3 regions of the Terriglobus sp. 2YAB30_2 genome follow, and region 2 is predicted to be linked to each of the others. Evidence: riboswitches for the same ligand, from Rfam matches in the RefSeq annotation. Region 2 holds a riboswitch; each other region holds the start of a gene.
What was found. Region 2 has a riboswitch for cobalamin ahead of AB4Y89_RS17865 (ribonucleoside-diphosphate reductase subunit alpha). Riboswitches for the same ligand answer to the same signal wherever they lie in the genome.

Region 1 (10,146 bases), on a different contig from region 2:
ATTTGGTTCACGAAGCACTTCGATGCGATCAATGCCTGTGCTGGCGATGTTTGCGAATTCAATCGAGCCACCGAGGTCATTCGCAGGGATGCCATCGATCAGCACTTTATTGGCGTTTGTATTGCCTCCGCGGATATAGAGCCCGCTGGTGCCACCCGCTTGTCCGGTTTGTGTGATCTGCGCTCCGGGCAGATAGCGTAATGGTTCCTGAATGTCGCGTGTGTGCTTGAACCATTCGCTGTCCAGAACTGCCACCGAGGCGGCGACCTGAGCGAGGGGTGTTGGCGCTCCTGAAGCTGTAACAGAGATCTGCTGCGTATCGGTGGGAGTCGCAACAATCAGATCCACCATAACGGAAACATTGGTGCTGAAAAATGTTGTTGCCGTGGTTGCAGCGCTGAATGTGGCAGCCGAAGTGCGCAGTTGGAAGCGTCCATTAGACAGAACCCGAACGCTATAGATACCGTGAGCATCAGCGATGTCTGTCGAGACTACTGATGAGTCGGAAAGAAGCTCGACCAGAGCGCCAGGAACAACTGCGCCGAGCGGGTCGCGAACAGTTCCGTACACAAGGCCACGGTCGCGCGTTGCATCGTGTAGGGGCTGGCCTGCGGAGGCTGGACTGGTAGCGATTTGAGAGAGGCCCGCAGACGCGATGAGCGAAAGACACAAGGAAGCTGCAACACGTTTTACGGAAGGCGCTCCTTTTCGAGACTTGCAGCATTTTGTACGGCATTCCAACATCTGTTTCATCAAACCTTTCAGTGAGGTATTCGTCGTGTTGTCCGCGGTATCTTGCGTGTTGTGCAACCTGACGGCAAGTGATCCTAAGGATGAAGTTGTTTTGTCAGATCCTCCAGGGCATCGATGGCGACGGGGCTGGGAAAGTCTACTCTCCTATCCACGTAGTAGACCCGACGGTTTTTGACGGCAGGCAGGGTGTTCCATCCGGGGCGAGTCTGCAGCGAGTCGAGCGTGACGGTGCCGCCCCGCATCATGAGAAGCGCTTCCGGAGCGCGGGCGATGACGGTCTCCATGCTGATGTGTGGCCATTCCTGGTTGATGTCGGAGGTGATGGAGCGGCCACCAGCTGCTTCGATAATCTCAGTAATAAACGCGCCCTTGCCGATAGTGATGACGGGGTCATAGGAGACGGGCATGTAGACATCAATGACCGGGAGCCCCCTCACCCTCATGCGGACGGCCTCGATGCGTTGCCTGAGTCTCTGGGATACGGCCAAAGCCTGAGCCTCATGTGCCGTCGCTTGTCCGAGGCTTTCGACTGAGCGAAGAATCCCCTGAAGGCCGTGCGGATCGACGATGTAGAGAGGCACGCCGAATCGCTGTAGCTGATTGAGGATCGCAGGTTGATTCTGACGGGGCATACCCAGGACAAGGTCTGGGTGGAAAGAGAGGATAGCCTCTACCGATGGGTTGCTGATAGATCCCACGCTCGGCTTCTTCGTGGCTTCCTCGGGATACTTCACATAATCACTGATTGCCACGACATCATTGCCCGCGCCAATGGCAAAAACGGCATCGGTGATGCTTGGGACAAGGCAGATAATGCGATGTGGATGGTCGGGCACTGTAACCACACGACCCGTCTCGTCTGTAACGGTACGAGATGCCACACAAGGAAGAGTCGCGATCAACAGGGCGAGAATAGCGAATGTTCGTCTCATAGAGTGATCCCATCTTGGTCTCTCGCGGAGCAGGCTGCTTCGACGAAGTACTTCGCCACGTGTGACGACGTGCGGAAGTGGAGATGAATATAGCTGGCGAGAACATTTCCGACGAGGTAGCCTTCTGCTTCCTCTCGCTTCGAGAGAGAATATTGAACCTGGTAACAGGTATCGGCGGCAGAGGTTTCGAGAATTCGTGAATAGTGAAAACTGTGACCCCGCAGTGTTGTGCCGGTCCGCCCAAGAAGGCAGTCCCGCGTGAGCTCTACGGAGACATACCCGAATTGAACGAGTTTGCCTGTCATTTCGAAGGTGAAGGGAAGAACACCGGCAAACGTAGCGACTGTCCCATCCACCTTTGCAATGGAGCGGGACAGGTAGATCATGCCTCCGCACTCGGCATAGACCGGCTTGCCGGAGGATGCGAAATTGCGTATCGATTGCAGCATCGTTTGATTAGCGCTCAATGCTTCTGCATAGAGCTCCGGGTACCCCCCGCCGAGATACAAACCGTCGAGATCTTCCGGGACAGCCGCATCGTGAAGGGGACTAAAGGGAACAATTTCTGCACCGCTGGCTCGTAGAAGATCGAGGTTGTCTTCGTAGTAGAAGCTGAACGCTTTGTCTCTGGCTACGCCAATACGCACGCTAGCGATCGGTGTGGTTTCGGCGGCAGAAGTGCGTTGTTTAAAGTCGAAGCCGCACTCGAGTGAGAGCAGCGCTTCCAGGTCGAGGTGTTGTTCGGCAATAGAAGCTAATCGTTCGAGCTGCTTTTCGGCAGAGTCGTCGCTGTAGTGTTCTTCGGATGTTCTGAGGCCGAGATGTCTCTCCGGGATAGCGATGGTGCGTTCTTGCGGCAGCCATCCCAGTACCGCCGTCCGGCACGACGAAGCGATGGACGACCGCAGCATCTCGAAGTGGCGCTGACTGGCGACGCGATTGAGGATCACACCAGCCAGACGAAGGTCAGGATCAAAGAGCTCAAAACCAAGCACCGTCGCGGCAATGCTGTGTGACGTTTTGGCTGCATCGAGCACGAGGACCACAGGAAGCCCGAAGAGCTTTGCGATCTCGGCGCTGCTACCGCGTTGTGTCCCATCTTTGCCATCAAACAACCCCATCATGCCTTCAACAACGAGGGCCTGAGCGCCTATTGCGGCTTCGCGAAGGACGTCCTGATTCGCGTCGATAGAGAGCATCCAGGTATCGATATTTCTGGCAGCCCGTCCGGCAATACGGGTGTGATGGCCGGCATCGAGAAAGTCCGGCCCGGCCTTGAATGGCTGAACCGTCATCTCCCGTCGCCGCATGATCGACAGAAGTGCAAGCGTGACCGTCGTTTTGCCTACACCGCTGGCGGTGCCGGCGATCAGGAAGCCCTTCATGCGCCGGCCTCGCGTGGGATGCTGCCTTTGAGAGCAAGTGGGAGGCCCGCGACCATGAACAACACCGTGTCGGCTACCGAGGCGACTCGTTGATTAATCTCGCCGACAAGGTCCCGAAATTGCCGCCCCAGCTCATAAGCAGGCACAACACCGCTGCCTACTTCGTTTGAAACCAGGATGACGGAGCAGGGAGCATTGTGCAGCGCCGAACAAAGCTGATCGATATAAATTTGTTGCTTGGAGCGATCTCCAGCGCAAAATTCCATCAGGTTTGAAGCGAAAAGAGTCAGGCAGTCGATGATGACGATCTCATGGTCCCTGCCCGATTGTTGAATCGCCTCTGCAAGCTGGAGTGGCTCCTCAATTGTCATCCAGTGCGAGGGCCGATCTGCGCGGTGGCGCTCGATCTTGGCTGTCATCTCCGGGTCATCACGGCGCTCGGCCGTAGCGACAAACGCGACGCGCTCCCTGTGTTCCGCGAGCTGTTGGGCATACCGGCTCTTCCCACTGCGTACGCCGCCGAGCACGAGAATCACGGAAGCAGCTTCTGAGTTCTGCATACATCGCTCCTGGCACCTGCAAATAAATCTGCAAGAACACCGAGCGGGATTGGTAATAGGCAGCTGCCACGGCAATTAGATCGCGCGTGGATAAGCTCTTCAACTCTCCCAGCGAAGTTGAATCAGCCCGATAATATCTGGCCGGTCTCCTGACTTGCGCTTCGCTGGACTAAGGCGGCCTTCCCCGGTTTTACCCGAGTGACCTTCAAGTGCCCGTCCTCAACGCTTACAGTTACGGGGTAGTGGCGGATTCACACCGCCTTCCCGAACACCAGATAGACGATTTATATCTTCGTTTCTAACTGCGGTCAATCGGGCAAATTACGAGCCAGAAGTGAGCGCTAGGCCGTATCATGCCGAGACCACCACCTTTTCTGGATCGAAGACTGGGCAATCCCGGGAGCTAGCCGAAGCCCTTGGGACGGAATTTTGGGCGCCAGGGCCGCGGCAGTAATTCCGCATAAAAAGCCACGTCGGCTCAACAGGGCATGACGGGCGTCGTCGCTGGTGATGCAGAATATCGGGCGCAAGGTTCTGTTCTCCGCAGAAATTGCAGCTTGAACCTCGGCAGGTCTCCTGGCTCAAAGACGATACTTCGTATCCGCTGCCATCCTTCCCCGATGAATCTCGAGTGGTCGTTTCGGCAGCTCATCTTTGTTACAGTGGCGGGACCGCGCCGGTCTTTCACCGGACTTCCCTTTTAAGCCCTAGATGGGCACCGTGGATCACTTTCAACAGTACCATGCAGGCTGGTTTCTGAGCGGAATCGAGCGAGTTGCTGCATGGTCATTTCCTGGGCAACCAGCTCATTGACTCGCTGGGGGAGAAGACGTTCCCTTGACTCCCGAATTCTGGCAGGAGTTGAAAGCTGATGTCGCTCAGATCTTGACGAAGCATAGAAAAGGAAAAGAAGAGGGAGCGAGAAAGTAAACCTCGAGCGCGAATGGATCGATGGGGTTGAAAGAAACGGATCGTAGGTTGTGCATCTTCGATGGTTCTTACTGTGCCTGGCTTCTGGTCGCGGCATACCAACGCCAGGTGGAGGGTGCGCCCCACAAGAGGAAGCAGATGCCGATGATGCCGTCGAGCCATAGCGCTGTTCTGGAGTTGGCGAGGAAGCCGGAGGTTATCAGCAGAATGCCCAGGCTCAGCGTCGACAGGCCGATCGCAATGTCGGAGGGGCTATTGTGATCGTCGGCACGACCGGTGTTGAACACTGGGATCGGTGTCTGTAGGAGGTGGAAGAAACGGTCGGTTCTTACCTCTTCGTCAGGATCGGCAGGACGCAGCCTGCTGCCGAAATACATGCCGGCGCAGGTGATGAAGACGTTGATCAGAATGGAGTAGCCGGTAAGCCGGAGATCGAGTTCCTGCGATGCATGTTGTCCCAGGTAGGCGGACTTTCCAAGGTAGGTTGCAATGCCAGAAACAAGACCGGTTGAAAAACCAGCGATCACGCCGGAGGAGGAGAGTTTACGAAAGAGCAGGACGGAGAGTAGGGGCAACAGCGTTGGGGCCAGCAGGACTCCAAATGCGGATACCATGGTCTGAAAGAGCGATTCCCGTCTTGTCTGTCCAATCCATATGGCAAGACCAACGATGCATGTCCCCAGAAAGAGAGTCGTCAGACGGCCGATGGTGACGAGGCGGTCTTCGGAGGCTGCAGGGCGAAGGAGGCGCTGATAAACATCTTTCGTAAGCACGCCGGCCATGGCGTTCAAGTCGGCGCTGACCGTTGCCATGGTGGCCGAGAAGAGTGCCGCAACGATGATGCCGATCATGCCCGCGGGAAGCAGGCCGAAGACAAGATGGACATAGACATCCTGCGGCGGATTTGGTGCGGCGAACTGCGGAAGCACCTTTCGCGCGATCATGGCAGGGAGCAGCATGATGGGCGTTCCGATGAAGTTGAGCAGAGCGGAGAGATACGCCGCCCGTTTGCCGGAGGTCTCGTCGGGAACGGAGTAGAACTTCTGAGCAAAGGCCCAATTGCCGTTGTAGCTGATGCATACGATGACGAGATAGCTAATCAGGTAAACCCAGCCATACGGACCATTGGTGGGGTGCAACAGGTTCGCTGGAATAGCGTAGAGTGTCGGGAGTACACCGCCCAGCTTCCATATTGCGAGCGGTAAGAGCAGAAGGATCGCCATCGCCTTCATCAGGAACTGAAGGTAGTCCGTCACCACCAGGGCAAGCAGACCACCGAGAAGCGTATAGAGCACGACGATCGCTCCGCACAACTGGACCGCTGTGCCGATGCCGATACCCATACCTGCCGAAAGGAACAGGGCAGTCGTGAAGATCTTCAAGGAGTCTTCAAAGACTTTGGCAGGAATCGCCGACCAGGCAAAGAGCTGGCGGACCTTGAGATTACAGCGTTGTTCCAGGAACTCCACCGGCGTGATAATCCGCGCCCGCCGCCACCGTGCCGCGAACAACCAGCCACCGAGGATGCAGGCCGGGACGCTGGTCCAGAAGAGAAGAATGGCAACGAGACCATAGCGAAATGCGATCTCTGAGTAGACAACAAAGGTGAACGCGCTAAAGCCCGACATGTAGTGCGAGATTCCCGCCAGCCACCATGGGATCTGGTGATTGCCTGCGAAGTAATCTTCGGCGGAGCGTTGTTGCCGGCGGAACCAGAGCCCGATGAGGATTACCAGCAGGAAGTAACCCATGATCACGATGTTGTCAGACAGCGAGAGTCGGATCACCGGCATGGGACTCAGCGCACCTCATCCTGTCGGCCTAGAAGCGCTTCCTGGATGCCGTTGCGTACGATCCAGACGTTACGGCGATAGATCTCTTCCCAAGCTTGAGCCTGCGCTTCGGTGTAGTGAAAGAAGCCCTCGCCGCCACGAATGCCGGTCGCATTTTGGTCACGAAGGCTGGCGAGTGGTGTGGGAACGTCACTTGCATTCGAAAGGGTGGGAAGCACGGGTTCCATCGCACGGGCATAGAGTGTAGGGCCGCCGGTGAGGTCGATCCAACGGAAAGGGCCGCAGACGCTTGCCCAGAGGCCGAAGGAGTTCCGGAAGGAGCGGTCGATGGTCTCGGCATCGGCGACGCCGGTTTCGAGCAGATAGCATGCCTCGCGATAGACGGCATACCCGAGGCGGTTGGCGATGAAGCCGGGAAGATCTCGCTGCACGATACACGGATCTTTGCCGAGGTGTCGGGCCAACGACGAAGCCGCATCAAGAGTTGCCTGGTGGGTGTGCTCTCCGCGGATCAGCTCTAGAAAGCGCGTGGCATGGGCCGGTTCCGCCCAGTGCATTCCAACGAATCGTTCAGGATGTTTGCGGTGCTGCTGCAACAGCGAGATAGGGATGGCGCTGGTGTTGCTGGCGATCGGAGTCGATGGCGCTGCGACTGTTTCCAGCGCGTCATAGAGCGCGGCCTTCGCTTCCGGAGATTCAATGATGCTTTCGATGATGAAATCTGCCTCCCCCAGTTGCAGGGGAGAATCGACAACTGTGAATAGAGCCGGCCATGTATCGCTTAGGTGTGATGGAAAGCCTGCCAGTGCAATGAGTTCGTCGATGGCTTTTGCGATGGCCTTGCGCGCAATCTCGACTTCTTCAGCGACGGGTGTGTAGGCGATGACGGGAATCTCATGCGCCAGCAAACATGCGGCAATTCCACGGCCAAGCAGACCAAGGCCTGCGACCGCAACACGGTTTGGTTTCATAGCGACCCCAGGAAGACGAGTGATTTACTGCACGCATCCGCGTGCGACGACGGTCCATATCTGCTCGACCATCTCTCCGCGGATGCCGTAAATGGTGTTGTGCATGTTGATGGTGGTGCAGACGTGATTGGGTACGATACGCAACCGCTCTCCAATGGAATATTGGCGCTTGCTGGCCGAAATGTCGAGATGCCCGTGCTCCTCGGACATGGCGTAGAAGACAGCGTCCTTGTCGGCATACACGATGCCAAACCCGACATGGTTTCCAGTGAGTAGCCGGTCTGACGAGAAGGTCTTCGATCCACCGTCGAGAATCACCCGGTCGTGCACGGCTTTGCTGACAACGGTTGTCAGTACGGTCAGCGCGCAGTCATCCAGCGTCGCGAAGCCGCCTGTCACCAGGTTGCGATCGTTCAGGAGGTACATGCCGGGGCGCAGCTCTGTGAGGTGAGAGAACTCGTGCGAACGGTACGCCATAGGGGTGGATCCACCGCTGACGACGGGAATCTCAAAGCCCGCTTTAGACAGCGCGTCATAGGCGCTCTCGACGCGGACATTGACCTTCGGCAGTAACTCATTCTGTTGTTCCAGGGGTACCATCATGTGACCCGGGTAGAACATCAGACCGCCAAAGTGCGCGCCGGATAGCCTCTCGATCTCGTGAGCGAGTTGGACCAGAGACGCATCATCTTGCAAGCCACATCGTCCGAAGCCGACATCGATCTCTACCAGGATGGGGAGGTCATAGCCACGATCTTTGGAAGCTGATGCCAGTACATGGGCGGCCTCCAGAGAGTCGACAGAGACGGAGAGGCGGGCGCGATCCGAGAGCGAGAGCAGCGTATCCGCCTTCTTACGCGAGACGATGGGATAGGCGACGAAGATGTCATGCACGCCCCCTTCGGCCATGACGACCGCCTCTCCGGGCTTTGCCGCTGTTACGCCAATGGCTCCTTTGGCGATTTCTCCGAGGGCAATGGCGGGTATCTTATGTGTCTTGATGTGTGGCCGGAGTGCCAGGCCTTTGGAGTGTACATAATCACTCATGCGCTGCGAGTTGCGCTCGAGGATATCGAGATCAACCAGTACCGAGGGCGTGTCAAGCTCGCTTATATGCATCCTGCTCCTTCAGGTAGCCGAGGGCGTAGGAGATATTGAGAGCACAGGCTTTGATCTGTGTCTCGAGCCGATTGATATTCTGCGTGTTGATACGGTGCACACTGCCGGAGATACTGACGGCGGCGACAGCCGAGCCGGTCTCATCGAAGATAGGTGCACCGATGCAACGCCATCCAAGCTCCTCTTCTTCATCATCGATGGCGCACATCTTTTGACGAATGCTCGCGAATTCGTCTTTCAGCTTGCGAAGAGATGTAATGGTGTTCTCGTTGTGCCGGGGGAACTTACGGAACTTGAAGAGGGTTTCCAGCTCTTCTTCGGAGAGATAAGCTCCGAGAGCTTTGCCGACGCCGGTACAGTGAAGCTCCATTCGCTTACCGCGCCAGGTGGCGAGTGATTCGCCTCCCGGCGGATTGTACTTTGCAACAAGAACGGCTTCGTGCTGTTCCAGTACTCCCATGTGTACCGTGAACTTGGTCTGTGTCATGAGTTGGACGAGGAACGGAGCGGCCTGCTCGCGGACCTGAAGACCTGCGAGCGATGCGTTTGCCAGACCGAAGAGCTTCAGCCCGAAGAGATAGCGACCTGTCTGCGGGCTGCGAGTTAGATATCCAAGGCGTTCCAGCGTGAGCAGCAGGCAGTGAAGGGAACTCTTGGGATGTCCGGACATCTCCACCATCTGTGACAGTGTGAGGCCGTTCTTGGAATGAGCGAGAATCTCAAGCAGGTGTAGCGCGCGCTCAACGGAGGGAACCGAGGGGGTTCGATTAGCACCACTCATAGACGCTCTCTCTCGAAGGAAATGTTGCTGGCGTTTGCCAAACTTTAGCATGGTCCAGCGTGATAGCCTGGCCAATTTTACCTCCCTTGTCCATTAGGCTGGACAGAGGGATGCGCATAAATTGTCCTTTGAAAATCAGGGAAATTCCATGCGGAGTACGGGACGGATGCTCATAGCTGGCTGTGGTGCCGATCTCTGCGGGATCAAAGACGACTAGGTCGGAGAAGTTGCCGGGTACGACCGCCCCACGCCCTCTGAGGCCTAAGCGCTCTGCGGGAGCATGGGTGATCTTTCGGACAGCTTCAGACAGCGATAACCACTGTTTCTCACGGACATAGTCGCCAAGGAAGAGCGGGAAGGCTCCAGCCAGGCGGGGATGCGGCTTGCCGGAGACGTAGAAGCCGTCGGTAATGATGGAACTGAGTGGATGTGTCAGCATCTCCCGGAGATTCTGTTCACTCTGATTGAATGCCAGAATGTTGACCCGGCACTCCTCTTCCAGCAGCACGTTCAGGAGTGCCACCGGAGCCGGGATATCGCGCTCATTCGCAATGTCGGCCAGGCTTTGACCGACCAATCGCTGGTTATCGGTGCTATGCAGTGAGGAGATGTAGATGTCGCTCCACGCCTGCGCGGTCTCGTCTTCGAGATAGGCAATCAGCTCCCTGCGGGATGAGTCAGAAGCCAGGAGCGCGAGGAGCGCCGGTGTTCCCTGGGCAACGACAGACTGGGGAAGGAGCTGCGTCATCACCGTGCTTCCAGCGAGATAGGGATAGCAGTCGAAGGCAACATCAATGCCCTCGGCGCGAGCAGCTTCAATCAGTTGCAGCGCTATTGTCTGCTTGTGCCAGTTCGCCCGTCCGACCGCCTGTAGATGCGAGAGTTGCAGCCGGCAGCCGGTGCGGCGGGCCAGTTCCAGTTG
Region 2 (10,146 bases):
TCGCCGAAGCAAAAACGTCCAGACGCTCTGGGGAGAGGCCCGCATCCAGCGCCCAGCGGCCTTCGAGTGACGCCAGAACAAAAGCCAGCGTGTTGCGCCCGGGTCTGTCAGGAAGCTCTGCCTTGGCTGTCGCGAGATCGCGATCGAAGTACTCGATGGTGCGCGCCACCAGTCCGGCGACCAGCTCTTCTTTGGAGGGAAAGTGATACAGCAGACCACCTTTGCTGACATTGGCCTTCTCGGCAACGCGGTCGAGGGTCAACTGCTGTGAGCCCTCTTTGCGAATCAGCGTCTCGGCACTTTTAAGGATTGTGTCCCGCTTGCTCATCTCGGAATCAGTATACCGTCCAGACGGTACAGTAAACCTTTTATCCGTAAGCCTCTATGCTGGAGCGAATGTTTGCTGACCTATCTCTCGCCCATCGGCTGGAGCTCGCCGAAGGCCATGCCTGCCTGGATTTCGCCCATACCCGCAAACGCCTGAACCCCGAGAGCAGCACCGCCTGGGACGCGGCGCATGGCGCCATTGCGGTCTTCGATGGGCCTGACTCTCCACTGACCCAGACCTTCGGCCTGGGCATCACAAGTCCGGATAGCCACGAAAAGAGCCTCGAAGCGTTGGAGGAGTTCTTCTTCTCACGCGGTGCTGCCGCCAATCACGAGGTCTCACCGCTAGCCGGTCTCGCGCTGCACCGACGGCTCTGCAAACGCCGCTATCAGCCGATCGAGATGAGCAGTGTGATGTATCAGCCCGCACATTGCCCCGAGATCCCGGCAGTGGTCGATGTGCGCATTGTGAAGCAGGACGAGGCCGAGCTCTGGGGCCGCGTCGGAGCGGATGCCTGGTCGGCGGACCATCCGGAGTTTCGTGAGTTCCTGCTGGATATGGGAAAGATCTCGACCAACCGGGAGAATACCCACTGCTTTCTGGCCATCATCGATGGCGAGCCGGCGGCGACGGCGGTGCTGCATGTGCACGGCGGTGTAGCGCTCTTTGCCGGCTCTGCAACTTTGCCCGCGCTGCGACGGCGTAGCGCTCAATCGGCGCTGCTCAATGCACGTATGCGTCATGCCTGTGCGCAGGGATGCGATCTGTTCATGATGGTGGCTGAGCCCGGCAGCACCTCGCAGCGTAATGCTGAACGCAATGGTTTCCGTATCGCTTATACGAGGACGAAGTGGCAGCTTGTACCACCGGCAGTTGGTTAATTTTCTTAAAGCCCTCAGCGGCTAAAGCCGCACATCGTTCAGCTCTGATGTGGCACGGCTAAAAGCCGTGCCCTTAAGCAAGGCATTCGCGCGTTGCGCGAACGGAGAAACGAAGTCTAAGGCGGCACTACAAATATGTATTGGAACTCAGCGGACGTTCCTCCATCGCGAGATCCAAGGCTTGAGGATGATTTTTGTTTTGCTTAAGGGCACGGCTTCCAGCCGTGCCGTAATAGTCAGGCAAATAACGCGGCTTTAGCCGCTGAGGTCACGTCGCACCTCAAGCCTCTCGTATAGAATTCACTCCTAAAAGCGAAACGCTCCCCGAAGGGAGCGTTTCCTGTTTCTTGATCACGCTTACGCGGTGACCGGCTCGGCGATTTCCTTGAGACGCTTCTCGAGCAGAGCTTCCAGTTCTTCGAGCGCCTTGGAGAAGCCCTCGATGCCTTCCTTCAGCTTGTCGTGGGCCATGCGGTCCTCGGCGTGCATCTTCTCGAAGGTGGCCTGATCGATCGAGATCTTCTCGATGTCCTCGGCCTTGGCCTTCTCGGCGTCCAGCTTCTTCTCAAGCGGAGCGTCCTTGGAGTCCAGCTCTTCGAGCAGCTTGGGCGAGATGGTCAAAAGGTCGCTTCCGGCCAGCTCAATGATCTCGCCGATGTTGCGGAAGCTGGCGCCCATCACCTGAGTCTTGTAACCGAACTTCTTGTAGTAGTTGTAGATGCGGGTGACCGACTGTACGCCGGGGTCATCGGCGCCGGTGTAGTCCTTGCCGGTGTCCTTCTTGTACCAGTCGAGGATCCGGCCAACGAACGGGGAGATCAGCGTGACCTTCGCTTCGGCGCAGGCGATGGCCTGGTGGAGACCGAAGAGCAGCGTCAGGTTGCAGTGGATGCCTTCCTTCTCCAACTCCTCAGCGGCCTTGATGCCTTCCCAGGTGGAGGCGATCTTGATCAGGATGCGTTCGCGGCCAATGCCGGCATCTTCGTACTGCTTGATGATGTCGTGGGCGACAGCGATCGTCTTCTCTTTGTCGTAGGAGAGGCGAGCGTCCACCTCGGTCGATACGCGGCCGGGAACGATCTCAAGAATCTTCCTGCCGAAGGCGACGGCAAGCGTCTTGAAGGCTTCGGCGGCAATCGCCTTATCGTCGGCGTTGGCGCCGGCCTTCTGCTTGGCTTCCTTCAGCACTTCGTCCACAATGTGCGAATAGGCGGGCATGTTGGCCGCGGCAGTGATCAGGGACGGGTTAGTGGTGGCGTCAGTCGGCTTAAATTTCTCCATCGACTGCATATCGCCGGTGTCGGCTACGACGGTTGTGTACTGCTTGAGCTGCTCCAAAAGGGTCGCCATTGGAAAGTTCTCCTCGCACTTTAAGACTACACCTTCCAAAGGAATAGCAGGTGTGGTCCTACCAGTACATTGCTCTTCCGCTAAAATCCATTGCCTCACCTACATTTCCACATCGACCGCAATATCTTGGGTTGCTTTCTAATCCATCGCAAGCTACTGTGGAGGAACTTCACGATGTGCAGGGAAAGACCGGTGGAAACCCGGCACTGTCCCGCAACGGTTAAAGTCCGAGCACCTGCCGTGAGGAATACGCAAATCATCGTCCCCGCGGAGGGAACGGCGTGGTCAGCGGCTCAGGTGCCTTTCTCGTGCTGGCACCCTGACAGCCCTCCTCCCCGCCACGTCCGCAGAGGCCGGTGACAAGGAGCTTCTGAGCGATGGCCACCCTCTCCAACCATCCCATTTCGCAGGCTACGCTGCATGATATGCATCCCGGTTTTCCCGCACCTGCCTCGGAAACCGCGGTCATGCATGTGCGCAAGCGCAACGGCTCGCTGGAACCGGTCGACGTCAACAAGATCGTGCGCGCGGTACAGCGCTGCGCCCAGGGACTGAATGGAGTCGATGCGATCCGTGTCGCATCCAAGACCATCGGCGGCCTGTACGATGGCGCAACCACACGGGAGCTGGACAAGATCTCCATCGATACCGCCGCGGCACTGATCGCCGAGGAGCCGCAGTACTCCCGCCTGGCGGCACGCCTGCTGCTGGCAACGATTCACAAAGAGGTCGCCAATCAGAACCTGCACTCCTTCTCGCAGTCCATCGCGTATGGAAACGCCGAGGGGGTAGTAAACAACGCCGTTGCCGAGTTCGTGAATACGCATGCGCGCAAGCTGAATCACGCCATCGATGACGAGTTCAGCGACCGTTTCGAGTACTTCGGCCTGCGCACTGTATATGACCGCTATCTCCTGCGCGATCCAATCTCGCGCAGCGTCATCGAAACACCGCAATACTTCTTCCTGCGCGTCTCCTGCGGCCTTGCCGGCACACCGGCGGAGGCGATTGAGTTCTATCGCCTGATGGCCTCGCACGAGTACATGCCGTCTTCACCGACGCTGTTCAACTCCGGCACCAAGCATCCGCAGATGTCGAGCTGCTATTTGCACGACTCTCCCTCGGACTCGCTGGAGTCGATCTACGACGCCTACAAGTCGGTCGCGATGCTCTCGAAGTTCTCCGGCGGCATCGGTCTCGCTTTCCACCGCGTCCGCAGCGAAGGCTCGCTGATCCGCGCCACCAACGGCCTGAGCAACGGCATTGTGCCGTGGCTGCGCACACTGGACTCTTCTGTCGCCGCCGTCAACCAGGGCGGCAAGCGTAAGGGCGCCTGCTGCGTCTACCTCGAGCCCTGGCACGCCGACATCGAACAGTTCCTGGAGCTGCGCGACAACACCGGTGACCACGCCCGCCGTACCTACAATCTGAACACCGCCAACTGGATCCCCGACCTCTTCATGGAGCGCGTGGATGCCGATGGCATATGGTCACTCTTCGATCCGAAGGATGTTCCACAACTTCCCGACACCTTCGGCGATGCCTTCAAGGCCGCCTACGAACAGGCCGAGGCCGACAAGAAGTACCGCCGCCAGGTAAAGGCTCGCGATCTCTATGCCCGCATGATGCGTACGCTGGCCGAGACCGGCAATGGCTGGATGACCTTCAAGGACGCCTGCAACCTGAAGTGCAACCAGACCGGCGTCCCAGGCAACACCGTGCATCTCTCGAACCTGTGCACCGAGATCACCGAGGTGAGCAGCAAGGATGAAACGGCCGTCTGCAATCTAGGCTCTATCAACCTGGCGCTGTACCTCACTCCGGAGGCCAAGTTTGACTTCGCCAAGCTGGCCGAGACGGTTCGTATCGCTGTACCGATGCTCGATCGCGTGATCGACATCAACTATTACCCGGTCGAGCCAGCAGCAAAGTCTAACGCCAAGTGGCGTCCAGTAGGCCTGGGTCTGATGGGACTGCAGGACGTCTTCTTCCAGATGAAGATCGCCTTTGACTCACCCGAGGCTCGTGAGCTCTCGCGCAAGATTCAGGAAGAGATCTACTATCACGCTCTCGTAGCCAGCAATCAGCTCGCCGAGCGTTTCGGCGCTCACGAGGCCTTCGCGCAGAGCCGCCTCGCCGAGGGCAAGCTGCAGTTCGATCTCTGGAATATCGTTCCGGAAGATACCGCCCGCTGGGACGCGCTGCGTGAGCGCATCAAGCAATTCGGCGTTCGCAACTCGTTGCTGATCGCCATCGCTCCGACGGCCACCATCGCGTCGATTGTCGGTTGCTACGAGTGCATCGAGCCGCAGATCTCCAACCTCTTCAAGCGCGAGACGCTATCGGGCGAGTTCCTGCAGGTGAACAAGTACCTGGTGAACGACCTGAAGGACCGCGGCCTGTGGAACGAAGAGATGCGGCAGCGTCTGAAGCTGAGCGAAGGCTCCGTACAGGGCATCGACGAGCTCCCGGACGATCTGAAGCTGGTCTACCGCACTGTATGGGAGGTCCCCATGCGCTCGCTGATCGATATGGCGCGCGATCGTGGAGCCTACATCGACCAGTCGCAGAGCCTGAATCTCTTCGCCGAGAGCCCCAACATCGGCAAGCTGTCGTCGATGTACATGTACGCCTGGAAGAACGGCATCAAGACCACCTACTACCTGCGCTCGCGCCCGGCGACGCGTATCGCCAAGACCACCATCCAGGGCTCCAGCGCGCGGCAGACTGCTCCGGCAGCAGCACCTGCCGCTGCTACTACAACCTACACGCCCTCTGAGGCCATCTCCTGCTCGCTCGAGAATCCCGAGAGCTGCGAAGCCTGCCAGTAACCCCATCCATCCAGCCAGTCCTTCTCTGATACAGGAAGGACTGGCCCTGTACTCGAAGGAGTCTACCTATGTCTTCGTCTCCGTCTTCCGTTGAAGTTCCCGAACATATCCTCGATCCCGGTCTCTGCCTGACCCTGCGCCCCATGCGCTACCCGGTCTTCTACGACATGTTCCGCGACGGTATCAAGAACACCTGGACCGTGGAAGAGGTCGACTTCTCCACCGACCTGGTCGATCTACGCAGCAAGCTCTCCCCGGCCGAAATCCACCTCATCCAGCGCCTGGTCGCCTTCTTCGCCACCGGTGACGCCATCGTCTCCAACAACCTGGTGCTGAATCTCTACAAGCACATCAACTCGCCCGAAGCGCGCCTCTATCTCTCGCGCCAATTGTTTGAAGAGGCCGTGCACGTGCAGTTCTATCTCACGCTGCTGGACAACTACATCCCCGATCCCGATGAGCGCGCCGCCGCCTTCTCCGCCGTCGAGAATATTCCTTCCATCCACAAGAAGGCCGAGTTCTGCATGCGCTGGATGGACTCCATCCAGAAGCTCGATCACCTGGAGACCATACAGCACCGCCGCCAGTTCCTTCTGAACCTGATCTGCTTCGCCTCCTGCATTGAAGGTCTGTTCTTCTTCGCCGCGTTTGCGTATGTCTACTTCCTGCGCTCCAAGGGACTCCTGCACGGCCTTGCATCAGGCACCAATTGGGTATTCCGCGATGAGAGCGCGCACCTCGAGTTTGCCTTCGAGGTCGTCAACGTCGTCCGCAGCCAGCAGCCGGATCTCTGGGATGCACAACTGGAGCAGGACATCGTCGAGATGCTGAAGGACGCGGTCAACTCTGAGCTACAGTTCGCGGAAGACCTGCTCTCCGGGGGTGTCGCCGGCCTGAGCGTACGCGATATGCGCCAGTACCTCGAGTACGTCGCCGACTCACGCGTCTCCCGTCTGGGCATGCAGCCGATCTTCGGCAGCAAGAATCCCTTCGCCTTCATGGAGCTGCAAGACGTGCAGGAGCTGACCAACTTCTTCGAGCGCCGCGTCTCCGCTTACCAGGTCGCCGTAGCAGGAGAGGTCGACTTCAGCCATGAGGATTTTTAAAAACAGTTGAATGGTTGGATAGTTGAATGGTTGAATCGTAGGCCCTCTCAAACGAGAGGGCCTTTCCACTTGAACCTTTAGCGGCATGTGGCTTGATATTGCAGCCCGCCACAATCACACGATTCAACCATTCAACGATTCAACCATTCAACAAAACCCACCCACGCAGTAAAACCTCCGGCACAAACGTCCCTCTTGACCTTTATCGCAATTTGCGATATAAATATTGCGGATTGCAATAGCCATGAAACTGGCAGAGAAAATCCGCTACCTCCGCGAGGTGGAAGGTTCGCTTCGCGGGATGAACCGGTCGATGACGCAGCAGGAACTGATGCGGGCCATTGAGGCAGAGACCGGAGGCTCGCTGAGCCAGAGCTACCTCTCGCAGATCGAGAGCGGAGCCCGCCCCCATCTCACCAACACAACCAGGCAGGTGCTGGCGAAGTTCTTCAAGGTGCATCCCGGCTATCTGGTGGATGACCCTGAGGGATATCATGCCGACTTGCTCTCGGATGCGCGGGTGCTAGAGGACAAGATCGATCTCTGGCTGGTCAGCGGAGCTGAGCGTTTCCGGCGCGATCCGGAGCTGCGCGCGGCGCTGTTGAAGGTGGCGCGCAATGACCGCTCCCGGCAATGCCTGCTGCTACTGGCATCGATTCTCGACACGCCCCACCTGGTCGAGCGGCTGACAGAAATTCTGCGGCCGGCAGAGGTGGAGAGGAAACCCGCGAAGGCTGTCCCAAAGAAGGCGGCTCGCGGAAGAAAGGAATAACGATGAATTGGGATGTCATCTATCTCGTCTGCTTTGGTACCGGATTGGTTTTGAGTGTGCTGTCCGCAGTCGGTGGTTTTGGACATCTTCATCTGGGACACTTCCACCTCGGCCATTCGGCCGGTCTGCACCATGGCCATGGAGTCTCGCGCTTCAACGCCTTCACCGTACTCGCGTTTCTGTGCTGGTTCGGCGGCGCCGGATATCTGCTGCATCACTACAGCGTATTCATCGCTCCTGTAGTCCTGCTGCTGGCGGCAGGAAGCGGTCTGGTGGGGGCGGCGATTCTGTTCACCTTCTTTACAAAGGTGCTGCTGCCGCGCGAGCGGGAGCTGACCGCCGAGGATACGGATGTTCGTGGTGTTACCGGACGGCTGAGCGCAGGCATTCGCGATGGAGGTACCGGCGAACTGCTGTACACGCAGAACGGCGTGCGCTGCTCGGCGATTGCCCGCAGCGCGGATGGGCAACCGCTGCCGCGTGGCGCCGAGGTGATCGTGCTGCGTTATGAGCGCGGCGTGGCCTACGTGAAGCCATGGCACGATCTCCAGCTCGACCGTCCGGATTAGAGCGTTTCCCTGTTATTGGGTATCCCGGAAAGGGCGTGCAGTGGCGTTTTCATTGCGGAAAACGCCCATAGGATGCAGAGGCTTTGGACTACACCCACAGGGAAAACGCTCTAGGGCCAGCTTTTACTCAAGTTCTTCTACCTGAGCTGCAGAAGAAAGCTCAATGCCTGCCCGGCCGCAGCCAGCGACCGGGTGAACGGCAGATCATGCCTTACGACTGGCTATAACTCAAAGGAATGTTATGCCGGACTCGGTATTCATTATTGTTGGACTCATTGCCGTATCGACGCTGGTTCTTCTGGTCCTTCTGGCCAAGATGTTTCGTAAAGCCGGACCAAATGAAGCCCTGATCGTCTACGGTTTTCGTGGGCCGCGTGTCATCAAAGGACACGGCTCGGTGATCTTCCCGCTCATGGAAAGCTGCCGCGAGCTCTCGCTTGAACTGATGTCGTTCGACGTCGCTCCGCAGCAGGACATGTACACCAAACAAGGTGTCGCCGTAACCGTAGAGGCCGTGGCCCAGATCAAGGTGCGCAGCGATCAGCAGTCGATCCTTACAGCCGCGGAGCAGTTCCTGACCAAGACACCCGCACAGCGCGAAGGTCTGATCCGCCTGGTCATGGAAGGCCATCTACGCGGCATCATCGGTCAGCTCACGGTGGAGCAGATCGTCAAAGAACCGGAGATGGTTGCCGACCGCATGCGCTCTACCTGCGCTGAGGACATGAGCAAGATGGGCCTGGAAGTTGTCTCGTTCACCATCAAGGAGGTGCGTGACAAGAACGAATACATCACGAACATGGGCCGACCGGACATTGCACGTATCCGTCGCGACGCCGAAATCGCCGCAGCAGAAGCCGAGCGCGATACCGCCATCAAGCGCGCCAATGCTCTGAGGGAAGCAGCCATTGCCAAAGCCGCTGCCGACCAGGAGCGTGTGATCGCCGAAACCGCCTCGATGGCCAAACAGGCCGAGGCGCAACGCGACCTCGATATCCAGAAGGCGCAGTTCACTGAACAGAGCCGCCGCCAGGAAGCCCAGGCCGACAAAGCCTACGAGTTGCAGACCAACGTCATGCAGCAGCAGGTGGTCGCTGAGCAGGTGAAGGTGCAGCAGGTGGAGAAGGAACAGCAGGTGAAGGTGCAGGAGGCTGAGATCCTGCGTCACGAGAAGGAGCTGATCGCGACGGTGCTCAAGCAGTCTGAGATCGAGCGTAAGCGCATCGAAAACCTTGCCGCCGCCGAACGTGCCCGCCTGGTCGCCGAAGCTGAAGGCCGCGCCTCTGCCATCCGTGCGCAGGGTGAGGCGGAAGCCGCCATCATCTTCCAGAAGGGTGAGGCCGAAGCGAAGGCCATGAACGTGAAGGCCGAGGCCTATCAGGAGTGGACGCAGGCCGCCGTTGTCGACCGCCTGATCTCGAATATGGCTGAGGTGGTACGCGCCATGAGCGAGCCGCTCTCGAAGGTGGACAAAATCACCATCGTCTCCACCGGCGACGGCAATAACCTGGGCGCGAGCAAGCTCACCGGCGAGATGACCAAGATCGCCTCGCAGGTGCCGGCGCTGTTCGAAGCCCTGAGTGGTATGAACCTGAGCGACTTGATGAGCAACGTGAAGCAGATGAAGCCTCGCGACAACTCTCAGGGCAACACCCATGCGTAAGCTATAAAGTCCGCGGGGCCGCATCAAGCGGCTCCGCAGACTCCGATGGAAGGAGGAACCCATCATGCCGCTACTGGAAAGAGTCACCACCCTGCTGCGGGCCAATCTCAACGACCTGATCGATAAGGCCGAAGATCCCGAAAAGATGATCAAGCAACTCCTGCTCGATATGGAAAACCAGTTGCTCCAGGTAAAGACCCAGGTTGCAATTGCTATTGCCGACCTGCACCTGCTGGAGAATCGCAAGCGCGAACATGAAGAGTCCGCTGCCGGCTGGCGCCGCAAAGCCGAGCTGGCTATTGGACGCCACGATGAGGATCTGGCACGCGCCGCATTGGATCGCAGCCTGAGCTCACAGCAACTGGCTATAAGTTTCAACCAACAGATTGAGGATCAACAGGTAGAGCTGGACACCATGCGCAGCGCCTATCTGCAATTGCAGGCGCGTATGAAAGAGACGGAAGCACAGTGCGAACTGCTAATGGCCCGCAATCGCCGGGCCCGTGCTGTAAGCAAAGCTACCGCAGCTCAGACAAAGATCGCCGATGGAGCGGCTTTACGTTCGCTGGATCGGATGAAGGCGAAGATCCTCGGACAGGAAGCCGAAAACACCGGAGCACAGACCGTGCTCGGGATGAATACGGTA
Region 3 (10,146 bases), on a different contig from region 2:
AAACGGCTATTGTTTCATAAGACGAACCGGAAGGCGTTAGAGTGAGAACAGGGGAAACGCACCAAATGGCCGGCAGTTCACAGACCACGCAGAATGAACAGCTTACCGCTCCGGGCAAGGCTCTGGTGCAGCGCGCTCTCTTCGGCATGACGCTGAAGCAGTTGACGGCTCTGGTCGATAGCCTGCGCCAACCCCTCTTCCGCGCCAAGCAACTGCATGATGCTCTCTACCGGCAACGGGTGGAGTCGATTGAGGATATCTCTACGCTCCCGGTGGCGGTACGCGAGAAGTTGAAGGCGGATGGTTGGAGCGTCGGCCTGCCCCAGGTAGCCCTGGTGGCGAAGTCTGTTGATGGCACGGAGCGCTACCTGGTCAAGCTGGGCGACGGCGAGACGGTGGAGACCGTCTGGATGCCTGGAGGCGATGGTGGCGAGCAGGGAGATGGAACACCTGCTGCGGAAGAGGAAGAAGCCGTCGCCGCTCCCGTTGATGAGTACAAGCGTGGGACTATTTGTATCTCCAGCCAGGTGGGCTGTGCGGTCAATTGCCAGTTCTGTCTCACTGGAAAATTGGGATTGCGCCGCAACCTGACCGCCGGTGAGATCGCCGGACAGGTGGCTGTGGTGCTGAACCGTCAGGGGATGCAGGTCGGCAAAGACCGCATCAATCTCGTTTTCATGGGGCAGGGAGAGCCCTTCCATAACTTCGACAACTTCATGGATTCGGTTCGTTTGATGGTCGGGCCGATGGGAATCCCCGAGTCGCGCATGACAGTCTCGACCTCCGGCATTCTGCATGGCATTGACCGCTATATGCAGGAACCGGTTCGGCCGAAGCTGGCGATCAGCCTGAATGGCTCCAATGACAAGGTGCGCACCGCCGTGATGCCGATCAATAAGAAGTGGCCGATCGGCGTGCTGCTGAATGTCGTCCGGCAGATCCCGCTGCGTCCGCGGGAGCGACTGACCTTTGAATACGTCCTTCTGGGCGGCGTGAACGACAGCGTGGAGAATGCGCGTGAAGTCGTGCTACTGCTAAGGGGATTGCGGGCGAAGGTGAACCTGATCGTCTGGAACCCCGGTCCCTATATGCCCTTCGAGCAGCCTGACGATGAGCATGTCGCGGCCTTCCAGCAGACCTTACGCGATGCCGGACTGCCGGCTTATATTCGTCGCCCACGGGGACGGGATATCTACGCGGCCTGCGGGCAGCTGAAGCGCACTATGGACGATGAACGGCTGGTCACGATCCACTAAACCCGGATTACGCGGATATCCTTCGCCGCATATGCGGCAGCAACCGACTCAGGCAGCCCGGTGTCAGTGATCAGGATGTCGATATCTTCGAGCGGAGAGACGAAGGCCGGCGAGACATTGCCGAACTTTGACGAGTCAGCAACGACAATCACTTGCTTGGCCTGTCGTGCCATGGCGCGGAAGACAAGAGCCTCTTCCTGTTCACGGGTAGTGGCGCCGCGTTCGAGGTCCACTCCGGTCACCCCCAGAAACACCTTGTCCATATAAACCGTGTTGAGAAAATCAAGCGTCGCCTGGCCAGAGAGAGAGAAGGCCCATGCCCATGCCAGCAGACCGCCGGTCAGCGATGTCTTGATGCCGGGTTGATTGCACAGCTCCATACCGATGTTGATGGCATTGGTCACGACCGAGATATTGCGGCGATGACGGAGTGCGCGACCTATCTGGGTCGTCGTGGTGCCGGCGTTTAGGCCAATGGTCTCGTTCTCCTGGATCAGGTCGGCTGCCGCAAGACCAATGCGCCGTTTTTCTTCGGCGAAGCGTCCCTCGCGCGATTGAAAGCTGATGTCATACCGAAAGGGCTCATACAGGAGCGGCTCCACCAGGGTGGCGCCGCCATGGGTACGGCGGATCAGGCCGCGTTTTTCCAGGCGGGTGAGATCGCGGCGGATCGAGGGTGCGGAGGTGCCGACGGTCGCAACAAGCTCCTCAACGGAGATATCCCCATTGCGCAGCAACAATTTCATGATTCGCTCGGCGCGCTCTTCGGTCTTCGTAGACATAATGGTCTCGAACAGCTTATACCCAGTTCTCATTCAAATGGGCAGAGTATTTGATCGTTTGGATACGAATAAACCGTAATTTCGCAGATGATTGAGCGTATTGTGGCGATATAATCACTTTTGAGGTGATGCAATGCAAGAGGGACTGAATGGCTTTCCGCACTGGATGCTGAAGGAGATCTTCGAGCAGCCCGATGCGCTGGATCGTACGTTGGCGGCCTATGGGGCGAGCGTCCTTGCACCGGTGCAGCAGTGGCTCAAGGGCGTGCAGGAGATCGTGATTGCGGCGAGTGGCTCCAGCCGTCATGCAGGTCTGGTGGCCGAGCTGATTCTGGAAGACCGTGCCGGTATCCACGTGGATGTGGAGTACGCCAGCGAGTACGTCTACCGCAGCGAAGCACGTCTCAAGCAGGCAGCGGTGATCGTCGTCTCGCAGTCGGGAGAGACGGCCGATACCCTGGCGGCTTTGCGCAAGGCCAAAGAGATGGGGCAGAAGACGCTCGCGATTACCAATGTCGCCACCTCGTCCATGGCGCGCGAGGCCGATGTGGCGCTGACCACGCAGGCGGGTGTAGAGAAGGCAATTCCGGCGACTAAGAGCTTTACCACGCAGCTTCTGCTGCTGGCAGTATTGGCGGAGCAGGCGGCTGCGCAGCGGGGTCTGCCGGCTATCGGGCTGGAGAAGGTTGTGCCGCAGATCATTACGCAGATGCGTGCATGGCTTCCGCGCTGGCAACAGGTGGTTGCCGTAGCGGCAGGCCGTCTGCAGGCAGCGGAGACGTTTCTCTTCCTTGGCCGCGGTGTTCACTATGCGATTGCCCGTGAAGGTGCTCTGAAGCTGAAAGAGAGCAGCTACATCCATGCCGAGGGATATCCCAGCGGAGAGTTGAAGCACGGCCCCAATGCCCTGGTAGGCAGCAAGACTCCGCTGGTGATGCTGGCGACCGTGGACCACAACGATGCCGAGAGCGTACTGCGTTACGAGAAGGTGATGCAGTTGATGCAGGACATGCGTGCGCAGGGAGCCCCGATCCTGGCGATTGCCAATGAGGGAGACGTGCAGGCGGCTGCGTTGGCCGATGCCATTGTGGAAGTGCCGGCGGCGCCCGAGCATCTTCTGCCGATTCTTGAGGTGGTGCCGCTGCAGCTCTTCGCCTACTTCATGGCCATTGGACGCGGAATTGACGTGGATAAACCGCGCAACCTCGTGAAGTCAGTGGTAGTTGAGTAGGTTCCTGCAGGCGTGGTTTGTGCTTGCAGGTGTAAGTACGGCTGTGCTCTTCTGGTCGCTCAGAAGCATATATGGGAGATGGTCCGCTGATGCAGTCTCGTCCTGTACGGCTTGAAGTTGCCGTGGACTCCACAACGTCGCTGAACGCCGCTCTTGAAGGAGGCGCCGATCGGATTGAGCTGTGCTCGGCTCTTGCCGACGGCGGACTCACGCCCAGTCTCGGCTTTATCGGCGCCGCTCTACAGGTCAGTGAAGTGCCTGTGCATGTCATGATCCGTCCGCGCGCCGGCGATTTTCTCTATACCGAGGAAGAGCTGACCGTAATGCGGATGGACATTGAAGGCTGCAAGGAGGTCGGCGCTCAGGGTGTCGTCTTCGGCGTCCTGATGAAGAACCATACGGTCGACGTAAAGCGCACACTGGAACTGGTGGAGCGAGCCCGGCCGATGAAGGTGGTCTTTCACCGTGCTTTCGATGTCACGGCAGATCTGGAAGAGGCTCTTGAAGACCTGATTCAGTGTGGTGTGGATGAGGTGTTGACCTCAGGCGGAGACGACTCCCTGGAGCATGGCCAGCAGATGGTGTCGTCACTGGTGCAGCAGGCCGCGGGGCGCATCCGGATTATGGGCGGAGCCGGCGTGACGGTACGCAACGCCAGGCAGCTTTGGGACGCAACTGGCGTCGACTGGTTGCATGGATCCTTCCGAGGTGAGGCCATAGCCGGCAGCAGGCTGGCCATGGGAGACGAAGAACGCGAGCTGGTGCGGATTACTTCGCGGGAAGATGTGGCGCGCGTCAAACATTTACTGACAATTGAGCGGCAGCCTGCCGTGTAAAATCTGTAATACACGCGAGCAACTGTGCCGAGTGATCTTCGTGGGGTACGTATGTTTCCACAATTCCTGACGTCAGGGAATTGTGAGACATGCCTGACCTGCGCTTTAAGAGAATCGACGCGGTGAAATGTTCGGGAAGCGCGGTGAGATTCCGCCACTGCCCCGCAACTGTAAGCGCACGTCACTCCTTGGAGCGTTACTCCAGGAGAGCGGCGATCAGCAGCCGGCTATTTCTCACTGTTCCTGAGGACGGGAAGGGAACGCCCAAGATATCTGCTGGAATGCGTAAAGTCAGGAGACCGGTTTCACTGTGACCAGCCAACGTTCCGAGGGGGAACGGAGGAGTCTTATGAGTATTCCTGCAGGCCGGCTGCGAGCGGCCATTCTAGCCATACTGTTATCTGCTTCCGCGGCACATGCTGTCGTTGTACGTGGTCGTGTGACCAATCAACTGGGCGCCGGCGTCAGTGGAGCGCGATTGCAGCTCTTGCTCGGCAATAGTGTCGTCGCTAACGGCGTGAGTGGACCTGAGGGCGAATATGAGCTGCGTACCTCAGAAGGCGGGCGCTTTCTGCTGCTGACCTCCAGCCAGGGTTTTGCAACGACACCATCACGCAGCTTTTACGGCGGACGGCTGGACCTCGTACAGCAGGATGTCACGCTGCGTCTCGATGAGCGCAAGGATGAGATCACGGTGACCGCCACCGGTCTGCCGACAACGCTTTCCCAGACCAGTTCTTCCGTAAGCCTGATTCAGCCGGACTCTCTGTGGCCTCGTTATGGTGTCAGTGAAGAGCTTCGTTTGATGCCCGGAGTGCAGATCGTTCAGAGCGGACAGATGGGCGGACAGACCTCGCAGTTCGTGCGAGGCGGCCAGTCGGATGGCAACCGTGTCACCATCGACGGTATTCCGGCTGAAGATATGGGAGGCCGTTTCGATTACGGCAACCTGGCGAGCTTTGTGCTAGATACCATCGAAGTCCATCGTGGTCCGGACAGCGTTACGGTCGGGTCTGGCGCGACGGCAAGCGCCGTGCGCCTGGTTACGCAGCAGGGAACATCGATTCATCCTGTCCTGCGATACACCGGAGATGCCGGAAATTTTCACACCTGGCGGAATGAGGGAGACCTCAGCGGCTCCGCACGTAAGCTCGATTACCTGCTCGGTTTTTCGCGCGTAGATTCTTCGAATGCTCTCCCCGGGAACCGCTATCACAATGCGACTTCCGCGGCGAACCTCGGCTTTGTGCTCAATGCGAAGACCTCGCTGCGCTTTACGCTGCGCAATACGGATGCCGCAGTGGGTGTGCCCAATGCGCATGATTTCTACGGCGTCTCCGACAACGCCAAGCAGGCCGATCAGATCCTAATCTCCGGCGCGTCTCTGGATTATCAGGCAACCAGCGCGTGGCACAACCTGGTCCGCTATGGTGTCACGCGTAAACGGGAACAGTTGTTCCAGTTCTCTCCTGTCGGCACTCCGATTACGAGCTTTGGCTTCACGACCTACTACGGTCGTCCGGTGACGATCACTGGAGCGAATGGATATTCGGTGAGCGGCCAGGCGGCGATGGATTTTGGTCTCGCCTATCCCACGCGTTCTGACCAGGTGAGTAACCGCGACCAGCTCTACTATCAGACCGACTATCGCTTCTCGCAGCACCTGGCGGTCCTGGGCGCCTTCCGCTACGAGGACGAGCGCGGCATCTACAAGAACTCAGCCTATGGCACGTTCAATAAGGCCGATCGTGGCAACTATGGCTATACCCTTCAGATGCAGGGTGACTTTGCCAGCCGTGTCTTCTACTCTCTCGGCGGAGAGCTCGAGAAGAACGCGCTCTTTGGTCTGGAAGGTGTGCCAAAGCTGGGCATCGCCTGGTACCCCATCGCTCCTGGAAACGGATTCGCGCGCGGCACGAAGCTGCGTTTCAACTTCTCCAAAGGTGTGCAGGAACCAACCCTGACCGAGCAGTTCTCTTCGCTCTATTCGTTGTTGCTCAGCTCCGGGAATTCGGCAGCGATCAACACCTATCACGTCACTCCGATGAATGCGTTGCGTTCGCGGAGTTATGAGGGAGGTTTGGAGCAGAGCCTGCTGAGCCAGCGCGGAATCGTGAAGCTCGGATACTTCCATACGCAGTTCGATCGGCAGATCGAGTATGTAGACGCGGGTACGCTGATCAATATCTTCGGCATCCCATCGGGCATTGCGTATTCCATCTTCGGTGCTGATCTAAACTCACTGGCCTATCGCGCACAGGGACTCGAAGCAGAGAGTGAATGGCGGCTGACGAAGCACTGGTTTGCACGCGGAGGATATACGTATCTCGATGCCAACGTGCAGCGTTCGCTTTCGGGGGATGCGGTCTCGGGTGGACTGGCGACGACGAATCCGAACTTCCCGGGAATCGCGATTGGAAGCACCTCGCCGCTGGTGGGGCAGCGACCATTCCGGCGTCCTACACACGCGGGCTTCTTCGCCGTGCAGTGGACGGCAAGCAAGTGGTCCGCAGCGCTGAAAGGTGGTCTGGTTGGCCGCAGCGATGATTCGACGTTTCTTTCATACTCCGACATCAACAGCGGAAATACCCTGTTGCTGCCGAATAAGAATCTCGACTATGCCTATCAACGTCTGGACGCGAATATCGCGTATCAGTGGAAGCCGAGCATGTCGATCTTTACGCAACTCGATAATCTGACAAGCCAGCAGCGTACGGGACCGATCGGTTATCCGGGACTTCCGTTTACGTTCCGTGCCGGCATCAAGCTGAGACTGGTGCGGGAGTAAGACGGCATAGATCAACAAAACGAACATAAAAAGCCCTTCCATCCGGAAGGGCTTTTATGTTGGGGAGGTAGAGGCCTTAGCGAATACGGTACACGACACCGACGCTGATAGAGTACGGGGTAAAAGTCAGATCCGGGCTTCTGCCGCCGCCTGAGATTCGGATGTGCTGATAGTCGAATTCTGCGCGGGCAGCGAACTTGTTGACGACGGGAACGTCAAAGCCGCCGCCAAGAATGTAAGAAGATCCTGAGTCATTGATACCAGAGGGTTTTTGCTTCACGCTGCCGATGCCCATATCGGCAACGGCATAGGGACGCAGGTGAAAGACAACAGGCAGGCGGACATCCAATCCGGCGCCAAAGAATGGCTCATTGACCACTGCACCGGTCGAAGCCCTATACCGGATGTTGACGCCCGGCTGAAACATTCCGAAATACCGGAACATGTAGTCTCCGCCAACCGTGTAGACGTTATTCCTGACGGGGCCGAAGTCTGTGCGTGCGCGCCCATAGGTGAAAAATGCATCGAGGTCACCACCGCGTTTTCTGCCGGCTGGGATGGCTTGTGCATTGGCGGGGAAAGAGGAAACAGCAAAAATCGAGATAACGGCTAGTACAGCTACAGCTAGCTTCGTTCGAACGTGCATTGAAGGACTCCGAAAAAAAGACGAATTTGGTCCAACGAACAGGGACAGCAGGTTAGAGATTCGTATGCAGTTGAAAATTCACTCCTGCGTACGATGCCCTAACAAGGCTGGGGGGCTGCTTTGGAGCTCAACGGTCGGATAGCAGGGGGCAGGCTGAAATCAGCCCGTAGGGACCTGCTGCGTCTATTGGAAGAGATTTTTCCTTGGAGCGCAAGAATAAAGTATTGAAAAATAGGGGTTCTCTTGCGCTGCATGAGACGGGAACGCAGGTGTTGAAGCGTACAACGGCTATTTTTTTAGCGGAACAGTTTGTTCATCGAACCGTAATACAGGTATGCTGAATGTACACAACAACAGCAACATAAGACGGAGACGACTTTGTACATGTCAGCCGCAATCATCGCATTCCGGGAATATCCCGGCGCTTGTCTGGCCCCTCAGGCCGGCATGACGGCGTGCTGTTGTTATTAGGGACCCCGTTCCTCTTCACACGCGAAAAAACGTAGCAAAAGTCAGTTAACGCATCAACAGACCCCAAACGTAGTCGTTTCACTACTTCAGGAGCCAGTCATGCGCATTACCCGCTTCTTCCGAAGCATCGTTGCATCTCTCTTTGTGTTGTTGACGGTGTCTCTGTCGGCACAGACCTTCCGCGGTGGTATCGCCGGAACGATTCTGGACAGCACCGGCGCAGTTGTTCCGCACGCCAAGATCACACTGCTCGGCCAGGACACCGGCATGAACCGTGAGACCGAGTCCACCGGCGACGGAACCTATTCTTTCCAGGACCTTCCGCTCGGCAAGTACACGGTGACGATCACCGCTGCCGGTTTCTCGGACACGAAGATCACAGACATCGCTACTCGCCCAGGCGAGGTGTACGCCCTGTCTCCCAAGCTCTCGGTAGCCACCAACAATCTGGTGGTCGAGGTAAATGCGGCGGATGTTGCGGTTGATACAGTCTCTTCGACCAATACCGCTGTGGTAAACGAGAAGGCCGTTGCCAACATTCCTCTTAACGGACGTGACTTTACCCAGTTGATCAAGATTACTCCTGGCGTCAACGGTGCCGGTTCCCTGAATGGCGCCCGTACGAACCAGAACAACTGGCAGATCGACGGCGTCGATAACAACGACATCTGGCACAACTCGCAGGGTGCGAACCAGGGTGGTGTTTCTGGTATCGCTGGTGTGACGCTTCCCATCGAAGCCATCGATCAGTTCTCCGTCCAGTCACAGGGCAACGCCGAAGTAGGGCGTAACGGCGGCGGCCTGGTTAACATGGTGGTCAAGAGCGGAACGAACAAGTTCCATGGCAGCGCCTACTACTATCTCCGCAATGAGTTTTTCGCAGCGAAGAGTCAGATGCTTGCGACAACGGCTCGTAAGCCGAAGATTCGTAACAATCAGTGGGGCGGGTCACTAGGAGGTCCGGTCCTTCATGACAAGCTCTTCTTCTTCGTCGACTATGAGCGCCAGAAATATGTGATCGGCGCCAGCGGTTCGGCAACCGAACCCACAGACCAATGGGTCGCGAAAGCAACCACGTTGCTCAACAATCACAGTGTTGCTGTAAGCCAGACCTCTCTCAATTTGTTGAGCGCACTTTGGCCTCTTGGTAATAAACCAGGTGCGGCGACCACCAACAACTTTACCGATGCTCGTCCGCAGAGCGGCTACAGCGACAATGCAGTCGGCAAAGTGGATTGGAACATCAACTCGAAACAGACACTCTCGGTACGTGCTTTTATCGGTTCGGGCCGTCAGTTGGGTAACGCCGGTGTCAATATCTGGGAGTATTATCAGGTCGCTCCGGATCACGTTCACAACTACGCCATCACGCACAACTGGATGCTGTCGAATCATCTCTCGAATCAGGCTCTGGTCGGTATCAACTACTTCGGACAGACCTTCAACGACAATGTTCACAACCAGAACATTCCTGCCCTGGGCCTGAACACTGGCGTTACCAATTCATCCCTTTTCGGCGCTCCCAGCATCACTATCACTAACTTCGATCAGGTCGGTGTTACACCCCCATTGGGCCGTCAGGACTACACGGGGCATATCACTGACACGGCGACGTTGGTCTGGGGTAAGCACCAGTTCCGTTTCGGTGGTGAGTTCCGCCGGAACTATATGAACCTGCTCTATCAGCGCAACGTTCGTGGTGTCTTCTCCTACAATGGAACCGCTTCGGGTACGCTGAATGCCAACACGAAGGGTGATTACTCTACAGATAGCTCCCTTGAGTCCGCTGCATCGGACTTCTCGGTTCGCTCGCTCGCTGACTTCCTGGCCGGTTATGCCGCCAGCGGCAGCATCGTTCGCGGCGTTTTGCAGCGTGATGTTTTCGTCAATCAGTGGGATATCTTCGCCCAGGATCAGTATCAGATCAGCCCAGCCCTGACGCTGAATTATGGCGTCCGTTGGGATTACTCCGGACCGGTCTATTCAACGAACGGCACCTTCTCTAACTTCAATCCGAACGCCACCAACGGTTACTCGATCGTCGGTCAGGACATCTCCACGTTGTATCCGCGCCGCTATACCAATGTTTCGCCTCGCTTTGGCTTCAGCTCGAAGCTGACGGACAAGCTGGTAGTT

Region 1: it holds a riboswitch for cobalamin, as region 2 does, so the genes downstream of both, cobU (bifunctional adenosylcobinamide kinase/adenosylcobinamide-phosphate guanylyltransferase) here and AB4Y89_RS17865 (ribonucleoside-diphosphate reductase subunit alpha) in region 2, are expected to answer to the same signal.
Region 3: it holds a riboswitch for cobalamin, as region 2 does, so the genes downstream of both, AB4Y89_RS22825 (TonB-dependent receptor) here and AB4Y89_RS17865 (ribonucleoside-diphosphate reductase subunit alpha) in region 2, are expected to answer to the same signal.

Annotation. Positions count from the first base shown of each region.
Region 1 is NZ_JBFRFJ010000001.1:91,308-101,453, forward strand. Features, by position in the region: gene AB4Y89_RS00395 (TonB-dependent receptor) at 1-672, opposite strand, end outside; gene AB4Y89_RS00400 (ABC transporter substrate-binding protein) at 828-1,685, opposite strand; gene AB4Y89_RS00405 (cobyrinate a,c-diamide synthase) at 1,682-3,070, opposite strand; gene cobU (bifunctional adenosylcobinamide kinase/adenosylcobinamide-phosphate guanylyltransferase) at 3,067-3,630, opposite strand; cobalamin riboswitch at 3,753-3,921, opposite strand; cobalamin riboswitch at 4,180-4,368, opposite strand; gene AB4Y89_RS00415 (sodium:solute symporter family transporter) at 4,629-6,353, opposite strand; gene AB4Y89_RS00420 (3-hydroxyacyl-CoA dehydrogenase family protein) at 6,359-7,324, opposite strand; gene AB4Y89_RS00425 (alanine racemase) at 7,349-8,443, opposite strand; gene AB4Y89_RS00430 (IclR family transcriptional regulator) at 8,424-9,224, opposite strand; gene AB4Y89_RS00435 (N-acyl-D-amino-acid deacylase family protein) at 9,211-10,146, opposite strand, start outside.
Region 2 is NZ_JBFRFJ010000012.1:144,674-154,819, reverse strand. Features, by position in the region: gene AB4Y89_RS17880 (TetR/AcrR family transcriptional regulator) at 1-328, opposite strand, end outside; gene AB4Y89_RS17875 (GNAT family N-acetyltransferase) at 397-1,209, shown strand; gene AB4Y89_RS17870 (transaldolase) at 1,567-2,559, opposite strand; adenosylcobalamin-variant (AdoCbl-variant) riboswitch at 2,728-2,804, shown strand; gene AB4Y89_RS17865 (ribonucleoside-diphosphate reductase subunit alpha) at 2,937-5,390, shown strand; gene AB4Y89_RS17860 (ribonucleotide-diphosphate reductase subunit beta) at 5,459-6,496, shown strand; gene AB4Y89_RS17855 (helix-turn-helix domain-containing protein) at 6,741-7,268, shown strand; gene AB4Y89_RS17850 (hypothetical protein) at 7,271-7,837, shown strand; gene AB4Y89_RS17845 (flotillin family protein) at 8,079-9,500, shown strand; gene AB4Y89_RS17840 (PspA/IM30 family protein) at 9,565-10,146, shown strand, end outside.
Region 3 is NZ_JBFRFJ010000024.1:14,852-24,997, forward strand. Features, by position in the region: gene rlmN (23S rRNA (adenine(2503)-C(2))-methyltransferase RlmN) at 66-1,256, shown strand; gene AB4Y89_RS22810 (DeoR/GlpR family DNA-binding transcription regulator) at 1,253-2,038, opposite strand; gene AB4Y89_RS22815 (SIS domain-containing protein) at 2,172-3,269, shown strand; gene AB4Y89_RS22820 (copper homeostasis protein CutC) at 3,359-4,105, shown strand; cobalamin riboswitch at 4,214-4,427, shown strand; gene AB4Y89_RS22825 (TonB-dependent receptor) at 4,455-6,893, shown strand; gene AB4Y89_RS22830 (outer membrane beta-barrel protein) at 6,970-7,539, opposite strand; gene AB4Y89_RS22835 (TonB-dependent receptor domain-containing protein) at 8,110-10,146, shown strand, end outside.